Regions from separate parts of the Pseudomonas sp. AN-B15 genome, predicted to be linked through region 3. Evidence: predicted binding sites of a transcription regulator. Region 3 holds the regulator's gene; each other region holds the start of a gene.

Region 1 (6,019 bases), 940 kb from region 3:
CTCGCGGCCAACCCGGACATCAACTACGACGACACCTTCCCGATTCCGCTGGGTGAGTGGGTGGTGGTCGGCAGCCTGCCGGACACCGTGCTGTTCCAGGCCGACACCTACGTTGACCTGTTCGCACAGATCGTCGCCTCGTTTGGCCCGGGCGTCGAATTCAACCTCAAGCCCAAGCAACTGGCCAAGACCGAGGCACTGACCGCACTCAACCGCATTCAGGTGCAGATGAGCAGCCTGAACAAGGAAAACGGCGGTTACACGCTGATGAACTTCAGTCAGCTGCTCGATGACGAGCTGCAAGTGGTGCTGGTCTACGGCAACGACGTGCCACGAGTGCTGGAGCTGTGTGCCGAAGTCGGCATCGCGGCGGCGCCGTCGCTGGAAGCGCTGAAAGTCGCCGTTCACGTCTGAACGCAATAAAAGGGAACCCTGCGCGCGACCGTCTATCCTAAAAGTGCATGCCACTAATCTGGAGTGACACCATGGGTTCCACGTTCAACGGGCTGATTGGCCTGATCATTCTTGCCCTCGACATCTGGGCCATTATCAACGTACTGAAAAGCGGTGCCGAGACCGGGATGAAAATCCTCTGGGTCCTGCTGATCATCCTCCTGCCGGTGCTGGGCCTGATCATCTGGGCGATTGCCGGACCGCGGGGCAATGTGCGGGTCTGAAGAACACTGTAATACCCCTGTAGGAGCTGCCGAAGGCTGCGATCTTTTGACTTTGTTTTTTTTAAAACAGAGATCAAAAGATCGCAGCCTTCGGCAGCTCCTACAGGGATTGTGGATTGTCGATGAACAGAGGTTCGACCTGTCATCTTCGGCAACGTAGAATGCGCGCCTTTCCCGGGCAATCGTCCCCACGATCGACGCCCGCGCATTCATCGGAGCACTTGACCATGACCGTCACCAAGACCAGCGAGTACCTGGAAACCCTTTACGAAGGCTACGGCCAGCGTTTTCGCATGGAAAAACTGCTGCACGAAGTGCGCACCGAACACCAACACCTGGTGATCTTCCAGAACCCGCGCATGGGGCGGGTGATGGCGCTGGACGGCGTGATCCAGACCACCGAAGCCGACGAATTCATCTACCACGAAATGCTCACCCACGTGCCGATCCTCGCCCACGGCACCGCCAAGCGCGTGCTGATCATCGGCGGCGGTGACGGTGGCATGCTGCGCGAAGTGACCAAACACGCCAGCGTCGAGCACATCACCATGGTCGAGATCGACGGCACCGTGGTCGACATGTGCAAGGAATTCCTGCCGAACCACTCCAAGGGCGCCTATGACGATCCACGCCTGAACCTGGTGATCGACGACGGCATGCGTTTCGTTGCCACCACCACAGAAAAATTCGACGTGATCATCTCCGACTCCACCGACCCGATCGGTCCGGGCGAAGTGCTGTTCTCGGAGAACTTCTACCAGGCCTGTCACCGTTGCCTGAACGAAGGCGGGATCCTCGTGACCCAGAACGGCACGCCGTTCATGCAGATCGACGAAGTCAAAACCACCGCCGGTCGCCTGCGCAGCCTGTTCCCGGACTGGCACTTCTATCAAGCGGCCGTGCCGACCTACATTGGCGGTTCGATGACCTTCGCCTGGGGTTCTACCAACCCGGCTTACCGCAAGCTGAGCCGTGAAACCCTGCAGCAGCGCTTCATCGGCAGCGGCATCGTCACCCGCTACTACAACCCGGAAATCCACATCGGCGCGTTCGCGCTGCCACAGTACGTGCTGCAGGCGATCAACAAGCCAAGCAACGACTGACGCACTATTCCCGGATCGGTGATAGATCCCCTGTGGTGAGGGGATTTATCCCCGACCGGCTGCGCAGCAGTCGTAAAATCGGCAGACGCGTTGGAACTGACACTATGCGTTCGCTGAATTCAGGGACGCTTCGCGCCCATCGGGGATGAATCCCCTCGCCACACAAGCCTGTTTCCCCATCGGTTAATTTTTTTTCATGTTCGTGCGCCGCAATCCTTTTGAACGATCAATCTCGCCAAAAGTCGAGATACTAGTAAGCCCATTTGCGGGTTTGATCGAGGAGGCACCGATGCAAAAGTGGAAAGTCACTTTCGTGGACGATCATGGTGAAATTGTCGATGAGGTGTTCGAGCGCGCGGAATGCCCCAGTGATGACGAGGCTGCACGCCTGATCAAGGAACGGCTCCTGCCGGTGGCCGCCAAACTGGATCTGAACGATCTGGAAGGGCGAACCCCTGATGCGGGCGTCAAAAGCCTCGAAACCCAGAACAGCATCAAGATCCGCAGCATCACTCCAATCTGAAAATCTTCCTTTCATCCGAAACAACCAGGCCTTGGCAGCAGCTCTATCTTGGGGCTACTCTGCAAGCGAGATCAGCGAACGAATCGCTAAGGTCTGGTCTTGTCAGCTACATGCTTGTTTCCCGCCGGCAACCGGGTTGCCGATGTACTTCTGGCCTGTAAGGCCCGGGGCGGGAATACGGAAAGTCTATCCATCTATCCGAGGGGGACGTTTCATGAGCACAGCCTATCAAGAAGACATCAGCAGCAACGTACTGCGCCGCATGAAAGAAGGCGGTTTCGACTTTTCCCGGTTCCATCCCATCGAGTTCTACGCCATTTTCCCGGACGAGGAGCGGGCGCGCAGGGCGGCGGGCAAATTTCGTGGTGAATCCATCAATGCCCAGGTCAGTGCGCGCGAAGATGGCGCCTGGTCACTGGAACTGAGCAAAGTGATGCACGCGACCTATGACGACATTGGCGATTTCGAGCAGGGCTTTTCTGCCGTGGTCGAGCCGCTGGGCGGCATCATCGAGGGCTGGGGCGTCAAGCAGGAGGTGCGCAACCGCCATCGTCTGAACTGATCTCTGGTTTCAGGTATTGAGCAACGGCTGACCTTCGGGTTGGCCGTTGTCGTTTTCAAAGATCAAAAGATCGCAGCCTCCAGCAGCCCCTGCACCAATCACCTGCAGGAGCTGCCGGAGGCTGCGATCTTTTGCTTTTTACTTTCAAAACATTTCAGAAAGGCAAAAAAAAGCCACCGGAGAGGGTGGCTAAAAGGGAAGACCGATAAGGAGAGGAAACCGGTCAGGGTTACGGCCTGCGGGGACTGCGTGGGCAGTCCGGATCAGTGGAGCTGAAGCCTTCAGTGGGGAAGTTTTCAGCGGATGCGCCGATTATCCGCAGCCCGACGCAAGCAGTGAAATCAACTCTGACTATGCTGGTGATAGGCGATGCAGTGCGTCGCAATGAAGCGGGGGCAATCCTGTTGGAGCATTTGCCGCACAGGAATGGTGCGGTGTTTGCGGCTTGATTATCCAACCGATTGAAATCAAAGCGTTTATGCCGATGGCACGGGCCTTGCGAAGGCCTGTAGGTCCGGGTGACAAGGAGTACGGCATGATCCGCACCTATTTTGATGAAATGTACGATGCCGGCGGCCAGGTCCGCCCGCATTACCGGGAGTTCGCCCGCTGGCTTGCCGACACGCCTGACGAGTTGCTGGCGCAACGGCGGCGCGAGGCCGACCTGCTGTTCCACCGGGCCGGGATCACCTTCACGCTCTATGGCGACGAGCAGGGCACCGAGCGCCTGATTCCCTTCGACACCATTCCGCGCAGCATCCCCGCCAGCGAGTGGCGGACCGTCGAGCGCGGCTGCATCCAGCGGGTCAAGGCGCTGAACATGTTCCTCGCCGACCTCTATCACGAACAGCGCATCATCAAGGCCGGGATCATCCCCGCCGAACAGGTGCTGGCCAACGAGCAGTACCAGTTGGCGATGCAGGGCCTGGACCTGCACCGCGATATCTATTCGCATATCTCCGGCGTTGATCTGGTGCGCGACGGCGACGGCACCTACTACGTGCTCGAAGACAACCTGCGTACCCCGAGCGGCGTCAGCTACATGCTTGAAGACCGCAAGATGATGATGCGCCTGTTTCCGGAGCTGTTCGCTGCCCAGCGCATCGCGCCCATCGATCACTACCCGAACCTGTTGCTCGACACCCTGAAAAGCTCCAGCCCGATCGACGACCCGAGCGTGGTGGTACTGACGCCGGGGCGCTTCAACAGTGCGTTCTTCGAACACGCCTTTCTGGCACGGGAAATGGGCGTCGAGTTGGTGGAGGGCGCGGATCTGTTCGTGCGTGACGACAAGGTCTTCATGCGCACCACCGACGGGCCGAAAGCGGTGGACGTGATCTACCGGCGTCTCGACGACGCTTTCCTCGACCCGCTGGCGTTCCGCCCGGACTCAATGCTCGGCGTGCCGGGACTGTTGTCTTCCTATCGCTCGGGCAACGTGGTGCTGGCCAACGCCATTGGCACCGGCGTGGCGGACGACAAGTCGGTGTACCCGTTTGTCACCGACATGATCCGCTTTTACCTCGACGAAGAGCCGATCCTGAAGAACGTGCCGACCTGGCAGTGCCGCAACCCTTCGGAACTTTCCCACGTCCTGGCCAATCTGCCGGATCTGGTGGTCAAGGAAACCCAAGGCTCCGGCGGTTACGGAATGCTGGTGGGGCCGGCGGCGACGGCGGCGGAAATCGATGCATTCCGCGAGCGGATCAAAGCCAAACCCCACGCGTACATCGCGCAGCCGACGTTGTCACTGTCGACCTGTCCGACCTTTGTCGAAAACGGCATTGCACCACGCCATATCGACCTGCGTCCGTTTGTACTGTCTGGCCGCGAAACCCGGGTCGTGCCCGGCGGTTTGACCCGTGTCGCCCTGCGTGAAGGCTCCCTGGTGGTGAATTCCTCCCAGGGTGGCGGAACCAAGGACACCTGGGTGGTCGAGGATTGAAGGAAGCTTGCCATGTTAAGTAGAACTGCCTCGGATCTGTACTGGATGTCGCGTTACCTGGAGCGGGCGGAAAACCTCGCGCGGATGCTCGATGTCAGTTATTCGCTGTCGCTGATGCCGCAGGACGGTCGCGGCGACGGTCTGCACGAGCTGGCCATGCCGCTGCTGATTACCGGCACCCTCGACGATTACCTGGAGCGTCATGGCGAACTGCATGCCGAACGCCTGCTGCACTTTTTCGCCCTCGATGCGGCCAACCCGGCGAGCATCTACAGCTGTCTCGGCGCGGCGCGGGCCAGTGCGCACGCGGTGCGTGGACGAATCACCGCAGACATGTGGGAGAACATCAACGCCACCTGGCTGGAGATTCGCGGCATTGCCGAGCAGGGCCTCAGCCGATACGGAATGAGCCGTTTCTGCGAGTGGATCAAGGAGCGCTCGCACCTGTTCCGGGGCGCGTCCTACGGCACGATCATGCGCAACGATGCATTCCGCTTCATTCGCCTGGGCACCTTCATCGAGCGTGCAGACAACACGCTGCGCCTGCTCGATGCGCGCTACGAAATGGCTGGCGATCAGGCCGAGGCCGTCAGTGACGGCACCGCCCACGCTTACTATCAATGGAGTGCGCTGTTGCGGGCGCTGTCGTCTTTCGAGGCCTACACCGAGATCTACCGCGACGCCCCCGGCGCCCGGCATGTCGCCGAGCTGCTGCTGTTGCGCGCCGATGTCCCGCGTTCGTTGCGTGCCTGCACCGAGGAAATCGACCAGATTCTCGCCCAGTTGCCGGGGGCCAACGGCCGTCCGGCGCAACGTCTGGCCGCTGAGATGGACGCGCGTCTGCGCTACACCGGCATCAACGAAATCCTTGCCGAAGGCCTGCACGCCTGGCTCACCGAATTCATCCCGCTGGTGCGCCAGTTGGGCAATGCGATTCACAGTTCATACCTGGAGGCTGCATGAGACTTTCCATTAGCCACGAGACCACCTATCACTATGAAGATCAGGTGCGGGCGAGCATCCAGTATCTGCGCCTGACCCCGCACGACAGCGAGCGTCAGCACGTATTGAGCTGGCAGCTTGACCTGCCGCGACCGGTGCGCGCGCAGCTCGATCCGTTCGGCAACATCTTGCATGTGCTGACCATGGACGAACCGCACGAAGCGATCATTATCGGCGCCCGCGGCCAAGTGGATATCGACGAGTTGC
Region 2 (6,019 bases), 2.2 Mb from region 3:
CACCAGCACCACGGCTGTGGGGTAGGTCATGGCTTTCTTGATCTTGGCCTTGAGCGCTTCGCTTTTTTCCTTATAGGTTGCGACTCGTTCGAGCAACGTATCGAGTGCACCGGATTGCTCGCCGGCATCCACCAGGTTGCAATACAGCTCATCGAAATACTGCGGCTTCTTGCGCAGGGCGGCGGCGAAGCTGTTGCCGGCCGCCACCTCTTGCTTCACTTCGTCCACCAGTTTGCGCATCGCCGGGTTGTCGAAGCCTTCGCCAATGATGTCGAACGACTGCAACAACGGCACGCCAGCCTTCATCATGGTTGCCATCTGCCGGGTGAACAGGGCGATGTCCTGGGCCTTGATGCGTTTGCCGAGGCTGAGCAAGGAGGTGGATTTCTTGCGCACCTTGCCGGGGTTGATGCCTTGTTTGCGCAGCTGGGCCTTGATCAGCGCAGGGTTCTGCCCGCTCAACTCGCCCGTGACCTTGCTGCCTTTGCGATCCGTGCCTTCCCAGGCGTAGATGCTGATTTTCGCTGCCTTGACCGCCATGTTCAGTCCTTGGTGACCCGGTTGATTTCTTCCAGGCTGGTGATGCCTTGCATGGCCTTGTGCAGGCCCGAGGTGCGCAGGTCGTCGAAGCCGTCGCGACGCATCTGGCTGTCGATTTCCAGCGAGTTGCCTTCGGCCATGATCAGCCGCTGCAGCTCGGAGGTGTTTTTCACCACTTCATAAATCCCCACGCGTCCCTTGTAGCCGCCGTTGCAGTGATCGCAACCGACCGGCTCGTAGATCGTGAAATTGCCGATCTGTTCCGGAGGGAAACCTTCCTTGATCAGCGTTTCGCGGGGGATTTCGATCGGTTTCTTGCAGTGGTTGCACAGCTTGCGCGCCAGGCGCTGGGCGATGATCAGGCTCACCGAGGTGGCGATGTTGAACCCGGGAATGCCCATGTTGTGCAGGCGGGTCAGGGTTTCGGCGGCGCTGTTGGTGTGCAGCGTGGACAGCACCAGGTGGCCGGTCTGTGCGGCCTTGATCGCGATTTCGGCAGTTTCCAGGTCGCGGATCTCGCCGACCATGATCACGTCCGGGTCCTGCCGCAGAAACGAACGCAGGGCCTGGGCAAAATCCAGACCCTGTTTCGGATTGACGTTGACCTGGTTGATGCCTTCCATGTTGATTTCCACCGGGTCTTCGGCGGTGGAAATGTTGATGTCGACGGTATTGAGAATATTCAGGCCGGTGTACAGCGACACGGTTTTCCCCGAGCCGGTCGGCCCGGTCACCAGAATCATGCCCTGCGGCTGCTTGAGCGCCGCCATGTACAGGTCTTTCTGCGCCGGTTCGTAACCCAATGCATCGATGCCGATCTGCGCGCTGGACGGATCGAGGATCCGGATCACCACTTTTTCGCCCCACAGCGTCGGCAGGGTGTTGACCCGAAAGTCGATCGACTTGGTCTTCGACAGGCGCATCTTGATCCGCCCGTCCTGCGGTTTGCGGCGTTCCGAGATATCCAGGCTGGCCATGACCTTCAGGCGTGCGGCGATCCGCCCGGCCAACTGGATCGGCGGTTTGGCCACCTCGCGCAGGATGCCGTCGGTGCGCACACGCACCCGGAAATTTTTCTCGTAGGGTTCGAAGTGCAGGTCGGAGGAGCCACTCTTGATTGCGTCGAGCAGCATCTTGTGCACGAAGCGCACGACCGGCGCGTCATCGGCGTCGAGCCCGCCGATGGCGTCCTGGCGGCTGTCGTCGACGGACTCGACGTCTACGCCGTCGAGATCGACGTCGGCCATGTCTTCGAGGCCGCTGGCGTGGGTGTCGAAGAATTTCTCGATGGCCTCGGTGAGCTTGTCGTCCTCCACCAGAATGGCTTCGGTGCTCAGCCCGGTGCTGAACTGGATGTCATTGATCGCCTGATGATTGCTCGGGTCGGAAATGCCCACGAACAGCTTGTTGCCACGGCGCCACAAGGGCAGGGCGTGGTGCTGGCGCACCAGTTTTTCACTGACCAGGCCTTTGGGCTGGGTTTCCTTGTCCAGGCAATTGAGGTCCATGAAGGCCATGCCGAAATGCTCGGAAGCGATCTCGGCCACCTGTGAGCTCTTCACCAGTTTGTTCTGCACCAGGTAGCTGACCAGCGACAGCCGATTGCGCTGCGCCTGTTGCCAGGCCTGCTGGGCGCTTTTTTCCGTGAGCAGTTCGGCCTGCACCAATTGCTTGGCCAGACCGCTCAGAGCGATGTCATTCATGGGAATTCCGGAAGCTGACAGTTCATGACTTATAGCCTAGTCAAGTGACAGCGCCAAACACCCTCGGTGCAGGTGACAAAAAGTGTCAGATAGTGCGGTTAGAGGTTGTAGGAAAGCGCGATATCGCGTGTTGATGCCCAGCGCACGGGGTCTGCAGGCGGTTGGCATGGCCTGTGCTGAGCTCTTTGCAGATCATGAGATTCCGACTCATGCATGGAGAGCCTGTCTATGAACAACCAAAAAGGTTTCACCCTGATCGAGCTGCTGATCGTGGTGGCGATCATCGGGATTCTGGCGACGATTGCCCTGCCGCAGTATTCGAAGTATCAGGCGCGATCAAAAGTGACTGCGGGGCTGGCGGAGATCAGTGCGATGAAGGTGCCGTTTGAGGACACCATCAATCAAGGTACCGCTCCGGATATAACCGCTGTGAATGGCGGTACAACCACCACCTCCAACTGTACGGTGGCGGTTACAGGCACAGCGGCGACGGGAGCGGGCAGCATCAGCTGCACGCTGCTCAACGCGCCGGGACCGGTACTGGGCAAAACCATCACGCTTACTCGTTCGGGCGCTGCTACGGGTAATACCTCTGGTGTGTGGACCTGTACCACGACAGTCAATCCCGATTACTCGCCAAAAGGCTGCACTGCCAGCGGCACTTGATGCGATGGCCTGATTGGCAAGTGCCCCGCTTTGCGGGGCATTTTTTTGTCTTTTGACGCTGGAAAAAAGCTTCAAGAATTTCAGCGTGTTAGGAACTTTCCGAAAAGCCGCAACTTGCATGTCGATAATGCACTTGTCATGCAAATTGCATGATTTCGAAAATTTGCTGAGTTCGTAACTATTTGATTTACAACGATTTATTGCCTTTCGAAAAGTTGGCACAGCGTTCGCAATATACCCAGTAACCCTGCTGACAAGACAACCAGCAGACTTTCCAGAAAAACAGGAGTTACTCGTATGAAGAAGTTCGCTATCACTGCCGCTGCTGCTACCGCGCTGACCCTGACCATGGCTTCCGGTGCCTTTGCACAATCCACCCAGGCTACTCAGGCTCCAATGACTCTGGCTGCTGGTGAAATGACCAAGGCTAAAGAAGCTACTTCCGATACCTGGATCACTACCAAAGTCAAAAGCGACCTGGTAACCGAAAAAGGCATTCCTGGTACCGACATCAAAGTCGAAACCAACAAGGGTGTGGTTTCCCTGTCTTCTGACGTCGCTGTCACCGAAGCTCAGAAAACCACCGCTGTGAACATCACCAAGAAAATCAAAGGCGTCAAAGCGGTCTCCGCTGACGGCCTGAAAGCCGAGTAAGGCATGACTTCTCGCCTGGACCGGGAGAAGACGCGACAGACGGGCCGAGCAATACGTCTGCCGCAACTTTAGAGTTCATGCGAACGGTCACACGGATGTGACCATTACGGGCCCCGGCACTTGTGTCGGGGCCTGTTCTATTTGCTAGAAGCAAAAGATCGCAGCCTCCGGCAGCGCCTACAGGGAATGCATTTCACTGTAGAAGCTGCCGGAGGCTGCGATCTTTTGATCTTTCAGTTACCGCGCTTGCTGTTGATCTGCCGCAGGCGATTGCCTTCAAAGCGCAGGTATTGATACATGCCGTTGCTCGGGCCGTAGGTCCATTCCTCGACCTGAAATTCTTCGCGGCGGTTGGCGCTGCGCTTGTAGCCGAGGACATCGCGGCTGACCGGTTCGCCACACTTCTGCAGCACTTCGCTGGCACGGTCGCCGAGACTGACCAGTTGGCTGCCACAACGCAGCGTGTCGGAGGCCAGCGCAGGGCTGGCGGCGAGCAGCAGCGTCAAAGCCACCCGCCATTTGCGGTTCATCATTCGGCGTCCAGGTGCATTTGCGTCACGACCCGGCCATCGCTCTCGGCCTCGCCCAGATTGGCATCGATGAAGTACACCCGGTCATCCGCCAGTTGGCCCTTGTCGACCAGATAGTCCTTGATGCTGCTGGCGCGTTCCTGTCCCAACTGGCGCAGCAGGACATCGCTGGAGCTCCAGAACTTGATCACGCCGTCACGCATTTTCGCCGTGCGTTCTTCCTTGCCCAGATCTTTCCATTCGGCCGGTGGCTGGGTTTTCAGACGGGTGCGGTAGATGCCTTCGAGCAACGGGCCTTTCTCGTTCTCCGGCACTTGCAGCAGGGAAGCCTGGGCCGGCACCTTGTCGCCACGGCGCTGGAGCATCTTGTAGTAGTTGTACTGGTATTCGCGCTCCAGACGCTGTTCGGCCAGCAGCGGACCGTCGCTGCTTTGCGCGGCGGTGCCTTCGATCTCCAGGCGCAGGGCCGGACGTTCCTTGAGCGCCTGGGACAGTTTGTCCAGCGCTGATTCGGCGTCTTTGCTCAGGTCGCTCGACCCGGGTGCAAAGGACACGGTGCCGAGGTCTTCGGAACCGCCACCGCTGACCAGTCCGCCAATCAGCTTGAACGGCGCGGCAGCGGCTTTGACGATCAGATTGCGCAGGGTCTGCCAGACAATCGGCATTACGCTGAATTGCGGGTTGTTGAGGTCGCCGGTGACCGGCAGTTCGATGGAAATCTTGCCATCGACGTCCTTGAGCAGGGCAATCGCCAGTTTCAACGGCAGGCTCACGGCATCCGGGCTGTCGACTTTCTCGCCGAGTTGCAGCTGCTCGACCACCACTTTGTTTTCAGCCTTCAACTGGCCCTTGGTGATCAGGTAGTGCAGGTCGAGATTGAGCCGACCCTTGCGGATGCGATAGCCGGCGAATTTGCCGGAATACGGGGTGAGCGTGGTCAGTTCGACGCGTTTGAAACTGGTAGCGATATCGAGGCTGGCCATCGGGTCGAACGGATTGACCGCACCTTTGATGGTCACCGGCGCATAGCGGTCGACCTTGCCCTTGACGTCGACGCTGGCCGGTTTCGCCTGACGGCTGTCGATGGTGCCGATCTGGCCGTTGAGTTGCTGGATTGCCGTGGCGAAGTTCGGGGTCAGGCTGAAGTCGGCGAAGTTGGCCGAGCCGTCGTTGATCGCAATCGCGCCGATGTGAATGCCCAGTGGTTTGTCTTTACTGGCCGGTTTCGCCGCTGCGGTTTTCGCACCACTGTCGGCGGGCTGCGGGATCAGCAGGTCGTCGATGTTGGTGGTGCGGTCATCGTTGATCATGAACCGCACATACGGCTGGAACAGGTTGACCTTGTCAATCGACACACTGTCACCGTGTTGATAGTTGATGCCTTCAACCACCACTTGCTGCCATTTGAGGAAGTCGCGGGTTTTCAGGGTGTCGAGGGTGTGCAGTTGATCGATCTGCGCGCGCCCGGTAACGCTGAGTGCCAGTGGCTCGGTGCTCTTGAGGTTGACCTTGAGGTCACTGCCGAGCATGCCGCTGCGCAGTTCCAGACGAATGAACGGATTGATGTAGGACTGCGCGACACGCAGGTCGATGTCCTGGGTCTTCACGTTGAGCTGGGCGGTAACCGGTGCGAGGTTGACCACGCCGTCGGCGTTGATCTTGCCTTGTTTGCCCAGACCGCTGTCGAGTCTGACCTTGAAAGGCGAACCGTTGAGGCTGTCAAAATCCTGCAGGTCGATATTCAGCGGCGTCACATCCAGCGCCACCGGCGGGTTGGCCGAACGGTCGGCGAGATGCACGGTGTAGTTGCGCAACTGCACATCCTTGAGCAGCACCTGCCAGGGCTTGCTCGACGCCGCCGGTTCTTTCGGCGAGTCGGCGGCGGCCGGAGTGGTCTTGGGTTCGGCGGCGGCCTTGGCGGCAGGT
Region 3 (6,019 bases):
TGGAGATTCACTACACCAAGCACCACCAGACCTACATTAACAACCTCAACGCTGCCGTCGAAGGCACTGAGTACGCCGAGTGGCCGGTGGAAAAACTGGTCGCCAGCGTCCAGCAGTTGCCGGAAAAACTCCGTGCGGCCGTGATCAATCAGGGTGGCGGGCATGCCAACCATTCGCTGTTCTGGGAAGTCATGGTGCCCAACGGTGGCGGCAAGCCTGACGGTGCACTGGCCAAGGCGATCGAGGAGCAATTGGGCGGTCTCGACAGCTTCAAGGAGGCCTTCACCAAAGCCGCGCTGACCCGTTTCGGCAGTGGCTGGGCCTGGCTCAGCGTGACCCCGGAAAAAGAACTGGTCGTGGAAAGTAGCGGCAATCAGGACAGCCCGTTGATGAACGGCAACACGCCGATTCTCGGTCTGGACGTCTGGGAACACGCCTACTACCTGCGTTACCAAAACCGTCGCCCGGAATACATCAACGCGTTCTACAACGTGATCAATTGGCCTGAAGTTGCCGCGCGTTATCAGGCTGCTCTGGTTTTAAGTCATCCATAAAAACAATCCAAGGCTGACTATGAGCACTGAAACACTGGCGGCTGGCGGTGGACGCATGTTTCGTTACGCGATCGGGTCGCTGTTGCTGCTGGCGGGCATGACTTTGCTGGCGGCGCATGGGCTGGAGTGGCTGGATCTGCAGCCGAAACTGTCGCGGGCCTTGCAGGGTGGCGCGATTTGCGCCCTCGGCACGGCGCTCGGCGCGGTGCCGGTGCTGGTGATCCGGCGCATGCCGCAGAGGCTCAGCGATACGCTGTTGGGGTTCGGCGCCGGCGTGATGCTGGCGGCGACTGCGTTTTCGCTGATCGTGCCAGGTATCGCTGCTGCTGAAAGTCTGGGCCTGACACCGTGGGCTGCCAGCGGGTTGATCTGCTTCGGCATCATGCTCGGTGCATTCGGTCTGTATCTGGCGGACCTGAAACTGTCCGGCGCCTCACCGGAAATGCTCGTCGGTACCCCTGAGCGCCCGGTGATTGCGCCGCGGATCTGGCTGTTCGTGTTTGCCATCATTGCCCACAACATCCCGGAAGGCATGGCGGTGGGGGTGTCTGCTGGCGGCGGCATGCCGGATGCCGACAGCCTGGCGATGGGCATCGCCTTGCAGGATGTGCCAGAGGGGTTAGTGATTGCGCTGGTGTTGGCCGGGGCCGGGATGTCGCGGGTCAAGGCGTTTTTGATCGGTGCGGCGTCAGGGCTGGTCGAGCCGGTTTTTGCGCTGCTCTGTGCGTGGCTGGTCAGCCTGGCAGAGTTGTTGTTGCCGTTGGGGCTGGCGCTGGCCGCGGGAGCGATGTTGCTGGTAGTGACGCATGAGGTGATCCCCGAGTCGCGACGCAATGGTCATGACAAGCTGGCCAGTCTTGGCTTGCTGATCGGGTTTTGTCTGATGATGGTGATGGATACCGCATTGGGCTGAATATCAAAAGATCGCAGCCTGCGGCAGCTCCTGCATTGGAATGCGTTCACTGTAGGAGCTGCCGCAGGCTGCGATCTTTTAATCTTTAACGATCAACCACCCTCATCGAAGTAGTTGTTGATCAACGCCACCAGCGCATCCAGCGCTTCTTTTTCCTGATGGCCTTCGGTACTCAGATAGATCTTCGTGCCCTTGCCGGCAGCCAGCATCATCATCGCCATGATGCTTTTACCGTCCACGGTTGTTTCTGGTGTACGACCCACTCTGATCGTGCAATCCGGGAACTGACCCGCCACCCCGACGAACTTGGCCGAAGCTCGGGCATGCAGGCCCAGTTTATTGATGATTTCGATTTCCAGAGCAGGCATCGCGGTGTGAATCCTTTAAGTGAGGTCGCGGTGGCGAACCTGGACGTTCTTCAGGGTTTTCTGCAGGGCCTGACCCAGGCGTTCGGTCAGGTAAACGGAGCGGTGATGCCCACCTGTGCAGCCAATGGCAATGGTGACGTAGGCGCGGTTGCTCGCCGCAAAGCGTGGCAGCCATTTATTCAGATAGCCGAAGATATCCTGATACATCTCCTCGACTTCCGGCTGCGCCGCCAGGTATTCGGCGACTGGTGCATCGAGACCCGATTGGGCGCGTAGCTCCGGCTTCCAGTACGGGTTGGGCAGGCAGCGCACGTCGAACACCAGATCCGCGTCCACCGGCATGCCGCGCTTGAAGCCAAACGACTCGACCAGAAACGCCGTGCCCGGCTCTGGCTGATTCAGCAGGCGCAACTTGATGGTGTCACGCAGCTGGTACAGATTCAGATTGGTGGTGTTGACCTTGAGGTCGGCCAGGTCGGCAATCGGGCCGAGCAGGGCAGTTTCGTCGTTGATCGCTTCGGCCAGCGAGCGGTTGGCAGTGCTCAGCGGATGGCGTCGGCGGGTTTCCGAGAAGCGCTTGAGCAGGGTTTCTTCGTCAGCATCCAGATACAGCACATCGCACTGGATGTGGCGGGCGCGGACTTCTTCAAGCAGTTCGGGGAAACGCGACAGGTGGCTCGGCAGATTGCGTGCATCGATCGACACGGCCACCAGCGGCTGGGCCAGCTCGGTATGAATCAGGGCGCGTTCGGCGAGTTCCGGCAGCAAGCCGGCCGGCAGGTTGTCGATGCAGTAGTAGCCGTTGTCCTCAAGGACATCCAGGGCGGTACTTTTACCCGAGCCGGAGCGGCCGCTGACGATGATCAAACGCATGATTAATGACCGTTCTGCTCGCTCAGGACGACCTGATACAAGGCTTCGTTACTCGGTGCGCTGCGCAGTTTTTCGCGCACTTCCTTGCGATCGAGCATGCTGGCGATCTGGCGCAGTAATTCCAGGTGAGCATCGGTGGCCGCTTCCGGGACCAGCAGGACAAACAGCAAGTCAACCGGAGCGCCGTCGATGGCATCGAAATCAATGGGGGCATCAAGGTGCATCAATGCGCTGATAGGCGCTTCGCAGCCTTTGAGGCGACAGTGGGGAATGGCGATGCCGTTGCCGAAACCGGTGGAACCGAGTTTCTCACGGGCGATCAGCGCATCGAACACATCCTGCATGGCCAGATCCGGCACTTCTTTATGGACGAGGTTGGCAATCTGTTCGAGGGCTTTCTTTTTACTGCCGCCCGGCACGTTCACCAGGGAACGGCCGGGGGTCAGGATACTTTCAAGTCGGATCATGGGTTGGGAGTGTTAACGACCGGTTGCGCCCTGAAGGAGGCTCTGGGTCTTTTCCTTATGCTTTTTGAGTTGGCGATCCAGCTTGTCGGTCAGTGAGTCGATCGCAGCATACATGTCGGTATCTTCTGCGTTGGCGACCACTTCGCTGCCGGGTATATGCAAGGTGGCTTCGATTTTCTGCTTGAGCTTTTCGACGCACATCGTGACCTGCACGTTGGTGATCTTGTCGAAATGGCGCTCCAATCGTTCGAGTTTCTCGTTGATGTAGGTGCGCAGAGGTTCGGTCACTTCCAGTTGGTGTCCACTGATGTTGACTTGCATACAGCTTCTCCTTCGTTGCCAGTGCATAAAGCGGCAGGCCGGATAGCCTGCCACTGGAACGCTGTAACGTGGCTTACATCAACCGCTTGCGTTCGCTCGAAGGCGCGATCCCGAGGGATTCACGGTACTTGGCGACGGTGCGGCGAGCCACCTGAATGCCTTGTGCCTCCAGTAAACCAGCGATCTTGCTGTCACTCAATGGCTTTTTCTGATTTTCCGCCGCGACCAGTTTTTTGATGATCGCGCGGATCGCCGTGGATGAGCATTCACCGCCTTCGGAGGTGCTGACGTGGCTGGAGAAAAAGTATTTCAGTTCATAAATGCCCCGAGGGGTATGCATGAATTTCTGCGTGGTGACCCGGGAAATCGTCGATTCGTGCATGCCGACCGCCTCGGCGATGTCATGCAGGACCAACGGTTTCATGGCTTCGTCGCCGTATTCCAGGAAGCCACGTTGGTGCTCGACGATCTGGGTGGCCACCTTCATCAGGGTTTCATTGCGGCTTTGCAGGCTCTTGATGAACCAGCGCGCTTCCTGCAGCTGATTGCGCATGAAGGTGTTGTCGGCGCTGGTGTCGGCGCGCCGCACGAACCCGGCGTACTGCGCATTGACCCGCAGACGAGGCACCGACTCCTGATTCAGCTCGACCAGCCAGCGTTCGTTGTCCTTGCGCACAATCACGTCAGGCACCACGTACTCGGCTTCGGTGGATTCGATCTGTGAACCCGGGCGCGGATTGAGGCTCTGCACCAGTTCGATGACCTGACGCAGCTCGTCTTCCTTGAGCTTCATGCGTCGCATCAGCTGGCTGTAGTCGCGATTGCCAAGCAGATCGATGTAATCGCTGACCAGACGCTTGGCTTCGGTCAGCCAAGGAGTCTTGGCCGGGAGCTGACACAGTTGCAGCAACAGGCATTCACCGAGGTTGCGCGCGCCGATGCCGGCGGGTTCGAATTGCTGGATGCGGTGCAGGACGGCTTCGATCTCGTCCAGCTCGATGTCGAGTTCCGGATCAAAGGCGTCGAGAATTTCTTCGAGGGTTTCGTCGAGATAACCCTGATTGTTGATGCAATCGATCAGGGTCACGGCGATCAGGCGGTCGGTGTCGGACATCGGCGCCAGGTTCAGTTGCCACAGCAGATGGCTTTGCAGGCTTTCCCCGGCGGAGGTGCGGGTGGTGAAATCCCACTCGTCGTCATCGCTGCTGGGCAGGCTGCTGGCGCTGGTCTGGTAGACGTCTTCCCAGGCGGTATCGACGGGCAATTCGTTAGGAATGCGCTCGTTCCATTCGCCTTCCTCCAGGTTGTCCACCGTCGGGGCGGTTTCCTGATAGGAGGGTTCCTGAATCTCGGTGTTGGGTTTTTGTTCGGCGTTGTCGGCCAATGGATCGGAGTTGTCGAAGTCGTCGCCTTCTTCCTGGCGCTCGAGCATCGGATTGGATTCCAGGGCCTCCTGGATTTCCTGTTGCAGATCCAGGGTCGACAATTGGAGCAGGCGGATGGCCTGTTGCAGCTGCGGTGTCATCGTCAGCTGCTGGCCCATTCTCAAGACTAGCGATGGTTTCATGGCAGGGGCTTAACACCTTATTCGCCGGCGCGCATGCGCCATCCACTACAGGGCGCCGAAGCGCCAAACTTAAGCAAATTATATGCCTGAAACTGTCGTGTTTGCCTAGAGCGCTGTAACAATAAAGCGTATAAAAAAAGCGCTTCAACGTTACAGCACCCGGACGGCTGGCCGAATGCGCTCGCGCTTTAGAGGCGGAACTCGTGGCCCAGGTACACTTCCTTCACCAGGTCGTTGGCAAGGATGGTTGCCGCATCGCCTTCAGCGATCAGTTGACCGTCGTTGACGATGTAGGCGGTCTCGCAGATATCCAGCGTCTCACGCACGTTATGGTCGGTGATCAGCACACCGATGCCCTTGGCCTTGAGGTGATGGATGATCTGCTTGATGTCGCCGACCGAGATCGGGTCGACACCGGCGAACGGTTCGTCGAGCAGGATGAATTTCGGGGCGGTTGCCAGGGCGCGGGCGATTTCCACCCGACGGCGTTCACCACCGGACAGGCTCATGCCGAGGTTGTCGCGGATGTGGCTGATATGGAACTCCTGCAGCAGGCTTTCCAGCTCCTTGCGACGACCGGCCTTGTCGAGCTCCTGACGGGTCTCGAGGATCGCCATGATGTTGTCGGCCACTGACAGTTTGCGGAAGATCGATGCTTCTTGCGGCAGATAGCCGATACCGGCCTTGGCGCGACCGTGCATCGGCTGGTGGCTGACGTCCAGATCGTCGATCAGTACGCGGCCCTGATCGGCCTGCACCAGGCCGACGATCATGTAGAAGCAGGTGGTCTTGCCGGCGCCGTTCGGGCCGAGCAGGCCGACGATCTGGCCGCTGTCGATCGACAGGCTGACGTCACGCACGACCTGGCGGCTTTTATAGGCCTTGGCCAGGTGCTGAGCTTTCAGAGTTGCCATTACTGGGTTTTCTCGTCGGTTTTCTTCTTCGGCTGGATCACC

What was found. Region 3 encodes sigma-54, which starts transcription at its own class of promoters, with help from an activator protein. Its sites were predicted from a motif close to ANTGGCATNNANNTTGCTNT; they were not measured.
Region 1: GTQ41_RS08990 (circularly permuted type 2 ATP-grasp protein) is a predicted target of sigma-54. The motif match lies at 3,349-3,368, and genes of this name have one in related genera.
Region 2: GTQ41_RS22835 (pilin) is a predicted target of sigma-54. The motif match lies at 2,404-2,423, and genes of this name have one in related genera.

What each region holds. Positions count from the first base shown of each region.
Region 1 is NZ_CP049737.1:1,936,934-1,942,952, forward strand. Features, by position in the region: gene GTQ41_RS08965 (hypothetical protein) at 1-414, shown strand, start outside; gene GTQ41_RS08970 (PLDc N-terminal domain-containing protein) at 486-677, shown strand; gene speE (polyamine aminopropyltransferase) at 905-1,780, shown strand; gene GTQ41_RS08980 (hypothetical protein) at 2,070-2,303, shown strand; gene GTQ41_RS08985 (ribonuclease E inhibitor RraB) at 2,518-2,865, shown strand; gene GTQ41_RS08990 (circularly permuted type 2 ATP-grasp protein) at 3,401-4,810, shown strand; gene GTQ41_RS08995 (alpha-E domain-containing protein) at 4,823-5,773, shown strand; gene GTQ41_RS09000 (transglutaminase family protein) at 5,770-6,019, shown strand, end outside.
Region 2 is NZ_CP049737.1:5,051,422-5,057,440, reverse strand. Features, by position in the region: gene GTQ41_RS22845 (type II secretion system F family protein) at 1-540, opposite strand, end outside; gene pilB (type IV-A pilus assembly ATPase PilB) at 543-2,243, opposite strand; gene GTQ41_RS22835 (pilin) at 2,472-2,909, shown strand; gene GTQ41_RS22830 (BON domain-containing protein) at 3,207-3,563, shown strand; gene GTQ41_RS22825 (DUF2845 domain-containing protein) at 3,797-4,093, opposite strand; gene GTQ41_RS22820 (DUF748 domain-containing protein) at 4,093-6,019, opposite strand, start outside.
Region 3 is NZ_CP049737.1:1,000,141-1,006,159, forward strand. Features, by position in the region: gene GTQ41_RS04315 (superoxide dismutase) at 1-554, shown strand, start outside; gene GTQ41_RS04320 (ZIP family metal transporter) at 574-1,467, shown strand; gene GTQ41_RS04325 (HPr family phosphocarrier protein) at 1,560-1,835, opposite strand; gene rapZ (RNase adapter RapZ) at 1,851-2,708, opposite strand; gene ptsN (PTS IIA-like nitrogen regulatory protein PtsN) at 2,711-3,175, opposite strand; gene raiA (ribosome-associated translation inhibitor RaiA) at 3,188-3,496, opposite strand; gene GTQ41_RS04345 (RNA polymerase factor sigma-54) at 3,570-5,063, opposite strand; gene lptB (LPS export ABC transporter ATP-binding protein) at 5,252-5,977, opposite strand; gene lptA (lipopolysaccharide transport periplasmic protein LptA) at 5,977-6,019, opposite strand, start outside.